2 regions of the Achromobacter sp. T5-5 genome follow, and region 2 is predicted to be linked to the other one. Evidence: riboswitches for the same ligand, from Rfam matches in the RefSeq annotation. Region 2 holds a riboswitch; the other holds the start of a gene.
What was found. A riboswitch is a leader RNA that binds a small molecule or an ion and turns the genes downstream of it on or off. The one in region 2 is predicted to bind thiamine pyrophosphate.
Positions count from the first base shown of each region.

Region 1: it holds a riboswitch for thiamine pyrophosphate, as region 2 does, so the genes downstream of both, thiM (hydroxyethylthiazole kinase) here and ACZ50Q_RS18180 (sodium:solute symporter family protein) in region 2, are expected to answer to the same signal.

Region 1 is NZ_AP027919.1:2,656,673-2,660,520, forward strand. Features, by position in the region: gene ACZ50Q_RS12080 (5'-nucleotidase C-terminal domain-containing protein) at 1-1,011, opposite strand, end outside; gene thiM (hydroxyethylthiazole kinase) at 1,086-1,901, opposite strand; TPP riboswitch at 1,931-2,057, opposite strand; gene ACZ50Q_RS12090 (DUF2846 domain-containing protein) at 2,153-2,719, opposite strand; gene ACZ50Q_RS12095 (hypothetical protein) at 2,903-3,848, shown strand, end outside.
Region 2 is NZ_AP027919.1:4,001,121-4,004,968, forward strand. Features, by position in the region: gene xth (exodeoxyribonuclease III) at 1-632, shown strand, start outside; tRNA gene ACZ50Q_RS18175 (tRNA-Ala) at 703-778, shown strand; gene ACZ50Q_RS18180 (sodium:solute symporter family protein) at 865-2,316, opposite strand; TPP riboswitch at 2,416-2,522, opposite strand; gene ACZ50Q_RS18185 (LLM class flavin-dependent oxidoreductase) at 2,724-3,848, shown strand, end outside.

The DNA of each region.
Region 1 (3,848 bases), 1.3 Mb from region 2:
TTCCAGCTCGACGCCCGGCTGGCCGGCGAATTGCGACTTGGCATTCGTGTCGGGAAACAGCAGATGCTGGTGGCCCGTGATCAGCGCGTCGATGCCGGCCACCTGGGTCAAGTAGGCTGCGCCGTTTTCCATGTCCGGGCTGTACGCCGTCGCGAGGTCGATGCCGCCATGCGCCAGCGCCACCACCAGGTCCGCGCCCGCGGCCTTCATTTCCGGCACGTAGCGCGCCGCCGTCTCCTTCCAGCCCGTGACTTCCACGTGGCCTTCAAGGTTGGCCTTGTCCCACTGCATGATGGGCGGGGGCGCAAAGCCGATCACGCCCACCTTGAGCGGCACGTCGATGGCCTTGCCGCTGGCGTCCGTCGCCTGGAAGGTCTTGTCCAGCAGCACCCACGGCTTGAAGATCGGCTGCTTGGACGCCGCCGACACCACATTGGCGGACACGAAGGGGAACGCCGGCGCCGCGCAGTCCTTCGCGCCCGTCGGGTTGGTCTGCGCCGTGCCCTTGCGGATGCCGTCCAGCCCGAAGTCCACATTGGTGATCTGCGACAGGAAGGGCAGGCCGTAGTTGAACTCGTGGTTGCCCATCGTGGCCGCGTCGTACGACAGCAGCTTCATCTGCTTGTAGATCGCGATCATGTCGGAACACTGCACCGGCGACACCAGCGCCTGGTAGTCCGACAGGGCGGTGCCCTGCACCGTGTCGCCGTTGTCGAACAGCAGCGTGTTCGGATGCTGCTTGCGCGCATTGGCGATCAGCGTGGCCGTGCGGTCCATGCCGTAGCTTTTGTCTTCGGCCAGCTTGTAATAGTCGTAGCCCAGCACGTTGGCGTGCAGGTCGGTGGTGCCCAGGATCGCAACGTCGAGCGTCGCGCCCTGCGGCACGCTCGCCTGCGGCGGTGTCTCGGGGGCGGCGTCGTCGTTATCGTCATCGCCGCCGCAGGCGGACAGGCCGACGACCAGCGCAACGCTGGCCGTCCCTGCAAAGATCTTGCGTAGGTGTGGCTTCACCGTCTTTCCTCCAGGTTGAAGGAAAGAATTTTGGGGACAGTGTGTGACCCATGCGTGACATGCGCGGGGTCAGATCAACGCAGCGGCGACTCGCGGGTCAGGCAATCGTCTTCCAGCGCCGCCAGCGCGTCCAGGAACCGCCATGCGAACGACCCCGGTCCTTCCGCGTGGACGGCGGCGCGCTGGCCCGCGATGGCGAAGCAGGAGAGGGCGGCCACGGCGGCAACGTAGGGATCGTCGCGCGACACGGCGACAAAAGCGCCGACGACCGCGCTCAATGCGCAGCCGGTCGCGGTCACGCGCGGCATCAGCGGCGAACCGCCCGCGATCCGCACCGCGCGCGCGCCGTCCGTGACGTAGTCGACCTCGCCCGTCACCGCCACCACGGTGTGGCGGCGCGCGGCGATGTCCCGGGCCGACTCCTCGGCCTGCGCCACGGCGTCGCGGGCGTCCACGCCCCGGCCGGCGCTGCGGCCGCCCGCCAGCGCAATGATCTCCGAGGCACTGCCGCGGATGATGGCGGGTTCAAGGTCGAGCAGCCGCGCGATGGCGTCGCGCCGGAACGCGGTGGCGTGATGGGCGACGGGATCGAGCACCCAGGGCGTGCCCGCTGCTTTCGCGGCTTGCGCGGTCAGCAGCATGCTTTGCAGCCAGGGCGATGACAGGGTGCCGATATTGATGACCAGCGCGCCGGCGATGCGCGCGAATTCCGGCGCTTCCTCTTCGGCATGCACCATGGCGGGCGACGCGCCGATGGCCAGCACGGCATTGGCCGCGTAGTTCATGGAGACGTAATTGGTCAGGCACTGCACGAGCGGCGCGTCGCGGCGCACGGCGGCGAGGAGGGTTTGGGACGGGAGGGCGAGGGCGTGAAGGTCGTTGGGTGTCATGCCGGGCGTTCCTTGCGCAGGGGACGCGCGCCGCGGGACACGCACCATCCCTACGCCAGTGTTGTCTGGATCAGGTTCGACGGGTCGCCGTGCATTGCCTGCATGCGCAGGCCAACGGATTCTCAGCTTCTTGGCGAAGCTCCCCGGGTGAATGGAGGGTATGTTCCCGGGGGGGAGCGGGAGGTGTCAAGCTCCCGCTTCAAACCAGGCACCCGGGCGCGCCGGTGTGCTGGGTCAAAAGGCCTTGATGATCAGCCGCACTGACCTTGGGTGGCCAGTTTGACCTCTGGCTTGGAAATCACGCGCTTTCCTTCTTCTTCCGGGACTTGTTCAAGGCCGGCCCCGCCGACGAATACGCCCATTTTGATGAACTGCCGCACGAAGTAGTTTTTGCCCGCCTCCATGGTCAGCATGAGATCGTTCGGGGAAAACTCCGATTCGGTCGACACCTTATGCGGTTTGTCGCCTTCGACCTGGGTGTAGAAGAAAACCCGGTCGGCGGTTTCGCCAATGCAGTTTCCATCGACATACACGTCTTTCTTCAGCGCTTTGCCGACGTAGCTGTCCCGATAAACGAATAGTCCGGACTTGCCTTCGTCAGGCGCCGCAAAGGTCTTGGCCTTCTGGTTGCTCTCTTCAGGCGCCAGCGGAACATTGGCGCATCCCGTTGCCGCAAGCAGGGCGCCGCAGGCAACGGCCATTTTCAGCACATTCTTCGGGGTTCGATACATGGTCGGGATATCAATGGATGACTGAGGTTGCGAGCCGCCCGTACTCGGATTTAAGCAGGCGTATCCAAAAATATCAGAGTGTGTCATAAATTGTATCGGACGTCCACGCCCTCGGCTCAGGGCGGTCCAGACCGGCGCGATGCGGCGCGCCCATACCCAATGTGAGGTATGGCCGTTCCTCGCCCTGACCCTAACATCCATGCAGATTCAGGTTGCCGACGCGCATTGCTTGTGGCCCGTTTTTCGCCGCAGCCTTCGGGGAGAGCATGGATGGTCAAGAAAGACGATATCGCCTGGTTCAAGTCGAACTTTTTCAGCAAGATGACCGCGGCGACAAAGGGCACGCCCTTGACTGTCGATTTCCTCACGGCGCTGGCCTGCCAGGAAAGCGGGGAAATCTGGCCCATTGCTCGGAGGCAGATCGCCTCGGTCGATGAGGTGATGGCGCTGTGCGTGGGCGACACGCTTGACGGCCGGGGAGCGTTTCCGAAGACGCGGGCGGAATTGCTGAGCAAGCCTGAAGGACAGCGCATGTTCGATATGGGCCGCGAGGCGCTGGTCAGCATGGCCAACGTCGTGGGGGGCACCTACAAGAAAGTCGCCGGCAACCCCGAGAAGTACTGTCATGCGTTCGGGGTGTATCAGGTGGACATCCAGCATTTCCTGAGAGAGCCCGACTACTTCCTGGAGCGCCAATGGGCAACCTTCGATGGGTCGCTCAGGCGGGCGATGGGCGTGCTGCAGTTCGCCTTGAAGAAGCGGGGCTTCGAGGGCCGGTCCAGTCTTTCGGACTTTGACCTGGCGACGGTGGGCATTGTCTACAACACCGGGGGCTACAAGGAATCCAAGGGCCTGGAACAGGGGTTCCAGCCCGAAGGCGGCAAGCACTACGGGCAGGCGCTCTTCGATCTCATCCGGCTAGCGCACACGGTGCCGGATCCGGGCGCGGACGCGCCCTTGCTGGAAACGCCCGCAGCGGGCCAGGCGTTGATCGCCGCCCCTTCCCCGGTTACGCGCGATGGCACGCCCATGAAGGTGGCCATCACCGACGGCATGCTCAGAGTCCGCAGCGAACCGCGCATCAGCGACCCGCCGCAGGCCAACGTCGTGGCCCATCTGCCCGATGGGCATCCCGTGCGGGCCCTGGCGGGGCCGACCAAAGGGTTTTTCCAGATCGAGACCAGCCTCAATGGCGCCCTGGTCCAGGGATTCTCCT
Region 2 (3,848 bases):
GCTACCACGCGGTCTGGGCCGGCCAGAAGACCTACAACGGCGTCGCGATCATTTCGCGCGTGCCCGGCACGACCATGGTGCGCAACATCCCCGGCTATGAAGACGCCCAGCAGCGCGTGCTGGCCCTGACCTTCCCCAGCCCCGAGGGCGACGTGCGCGTCGTGTGCGCCTATTGCCCCAATGGCCAGTCGGTCGGGTCGGACAAGTACACCTACAAGCTGGAATGGTTCGAGGCCATGCGCAACTGGCTGGCCGACGAGATCAAGCAGTTCCCGCGCCTTGCCGTGCTGGGCGACTACAACGTCGCGCCGGCCGACGAGGACGTGCACAACCCCGAGAAGTGGGAAGGCCAGGTCCTGGTGTCCGAGCCGGAGCGCCAGGCGCTGCGCTCCCTGCTGGACCTGGGTCTGACCGACTCGTTCCGCCTGTTCGAGCAGCCGGAAAAGTCGTTCAGCTGGTGGGATTACCGCCAATTCGCCTTCCGCCGCAACGCCGGCCTGCGCATCGACCACGTGCTGCTGTCCGCCCCGCTGGTCAAGCGCTGCGTCGCCTGCGTCATCGACAAGGAACCCCGCCGCAACGAGCAGCCGTCCGACCACGCGCCGGTCATTGCGACGCTCGAGTTCGCCTGACGCGGCGGTGCGCCGGAACGTGTTGCGCAGGCCTACTGAATTCCTGTATATTTCTGGTCTTGCTTGATTTGGGGCGGTAGCTCAGCTGGGAGAGCGTCGCGTTCGCAATGCGAAGGTCGGGAGTTCGATCCTCCTCCGCTCCACCAAATTCCAGACGGAAAAGCCTTGGACCTTGTGGTCCAGGGCTTTTTTGTTTTATGCGGCCCATCGGGGCCGCGTACTTCTCAGACCTTTAGACCCTGTCCTGATCCAGCCTGCGCACCGCCGCGCTCAGCGTCGCGAAATCGAATTCCTTGCGCCCGCGCAGCACCAGACGGATCAATACCGTCACCACCACCGGCACAAATGCCGCCAGCAGGAACGATTCCAAGAGGAATACCGGCTTGTCCCCCGGCGCGGGAAAGAAGAACAGCCCGGCGATCAGGCCCGCGATCGTGGCGGCCGTGGCGGTGAAGCCGTCGTGCTTGCGGCTGAACAGGCCGTAGAAGACGGGGAAGGCGGCGGCCGAGCACAGCAGGTCGGCCAGCAGGAACAGGTACAGCACGCTGTAGCCCTGCGAGGCCACGATCATGACGGGAATCGCCATCAGCAGCACCAGCCAGCGCGCCAGGCGCTTCATGGTCGCGCCCTGGGCATGGGGCATCAGGCGGCGCAGGTCGACCGCGATGATGCTCGTCACGGCGCTGATCGCGGTATCGGCGGTGCTCATGACCAGGGCCAGCCCCAGGGGAATCAGGGCGATGACGAACCAGACCGGGGCGTTCGGCATGATGACGCTGAACAGCGCGATCGAACTGTCGCCCGCGGGCGCGAGCGCGACGAACGCCAGGCCAAAGAGGCCCATCAGGAAAATGAACGGCGCCACCAGCGCGCCGCCCAGCAGGAAGCCGTTACGCATGGTGCGCGCATCGCGCGCGGCGTAGATGCGCTGCCAGTTGCCCTGGTGGAAGATGCCGGTCAGGAGGATGGCGACGAAGAACGTCAGCCCCGCCTTCACGCCGACCGGATCGGTCAGGTCCAGCAATTGCGGGGCCTTGGCCTGCAGCGCCTCGATGGTGGGCGTGGCGCCCCCCGCCACCTGCCAGCCGAAGAAGCACAGGATCACCAGCAACGGCACGATGATCATCATTTGCACCTGATCGGTGAAGATGGACGACCGCAGCCCGCCATAGGTGGTGTAGAGCAAGGTCGTGCCCATCACGATCGCGGCCGTTGCCCACAGCGGCACGGGGGCCAGCATGGCAACCAGCTTGGCGATGGCCGTGATCTCGGCCGACAGCGCGATGAACAGGTAAAAGAGCATGATGAAGAGCGCCAGCCCGTACATCGGCCGGCCGTAGCGCGCCATCAGGAATTCGGTCAGCGTGTGACCGTGCGGAATCAGTTCGCGCATGCGCCGTCCCAGCGGGATCATGACCAGGCGCGGCGACATCGATCCCAGCGCGTAGCCGATGACCGCCGCCAGCCCGCCCCACGTGGCCGCCTGGGCGGGCGAAAAGAGAATCCAGGCGCCCAATGTGGAGGCCATCAGGGTCAGGATCGTGCCGAAGGACCCCTGGCTATTGCGCGCCACGATGTAGTCCTCCAGCGTCCCGCGCTTGCGGCGCGTATAGAGCACGCTGGCGATGGCAAAGCCGCCGGAAAACAGCAGCAGCCACATCAGGGCGGTGGTTTGGGTCAGCATGAAAGTCGGTCCTCCCGCGGACGGCCTGGAGCCGGACGCGCAACGCGGCGGCCCGCCGTGCGGAGGGCCGAATGATGAATGGAATCAGGGAGGGCGCGCGAGACTTGCGGAGTCCTTCCCTTCGCCGGCATTACCCGGATCAGGTTCAAAGGGTTACCGCGTTGGCGCGGAATCTCAGCCCGTACAGAGCTCCCCCAGGAATTGCCGCAAGGTTAGGAGAGCGGCGCGACGATGTCAACGCGGCCCGCCCGGGGCGCGTGGCCGCTGGCGCACGCCCACCTGGCGGTTTTATGCTAAGTTCGCCCGCTTGCGGCGCCCGAGGGCGGGCAGGAAAACGCCCAGGCGCCCAGGCGCCACGCCCCCGCCATCGCTGCCGCCCCGACGACGCAACCGACGAGCCGATCGCCATGATGCACCTGAACCTGTTCATTTTCGGCTGCGGCCATCACCGCGCGGCCTGGCGCCACCCCGACTCGGCGGCCGAGCGCCTGGGCGACATCCGCTACTACGAGGAACTGGCCCGCACGGCCGAGCGCGGCAAGCTCGACGCCATTTTCTTTGCCGACGGGCAGTCGATGGACAACATCGGCGATGGACCGCGCTGGTATCTGGAACCGCTGACCACCATGGCGGCCATCGCACGCGCCACCACGCACATTGGCCTGATCAGCACGGTCTCCAGCACCTTCTTCACGCCCTTTCACGCGGCGCGCATGGTCGCCTCGCTGGACCACATCTCGGGCGGCCGCATGGGCTGGAACGTGGTGACGTCGATGTTCGACGCCGAGGCGCGCAATCACGGCTACGAATCCATGCCGGGCCACGACTGGCGCTACGCCCGCGCCGAGGAATTCGTCGACGTCGCGCTGCGCCTGTTCGATTCCTGGGAAGACGACGCGCTGGCCATTGATCGCGCGGGCTTCTATGGCGTGCCCGACCGCCTGCACAAGATCCATCACCATGGCGCGCATTTCCTGGTCGACGGCCCCCTGACCGTGCCGCGCCCGCCTCAGGGCCACCCGGTGCTGTTCCAGGCCGGCGCCTCGGACCAGGGCCGCGATCTGGCAGCGCGGCGCGCCGAAGCCATCTACGCGGTGGCCTACGACCTGGCCGCGGCGCAGTCTTATTACCGCGACATCAAGCAGCGCGTGCGCGCCGCGGGCCGCGATGCCTTCGTGCCCATCATGCCGGGACTGGTGACCTACGTGGGCTCGACCGAAGCCGAGGCCCGCGCCAAGCAGCGCGAACTGGACGAACTGCTGCCCAGCGACGCCTCGCTGCGCCAGTTGGGCATGTTCGTGCTGCAGGACTGCAACGGCTGGGAACTGGATGCGCCCGTGCCGCCCCTGCCCCCCTTGGCCGAATTCACCGGCCCCAAGGGCCGCTACGCCACCATCCTGCGCATCATCGAAACCGAACAGCCCACCGTGCGCCAGTTGCTGGGCCGGCTGGCGGCCGGCGGAGGCCACTGCACGATGGTGGGCACGCCCGAGCAGATTGCGGACCGGATGGAGCAATGGTTCAGGAACGAA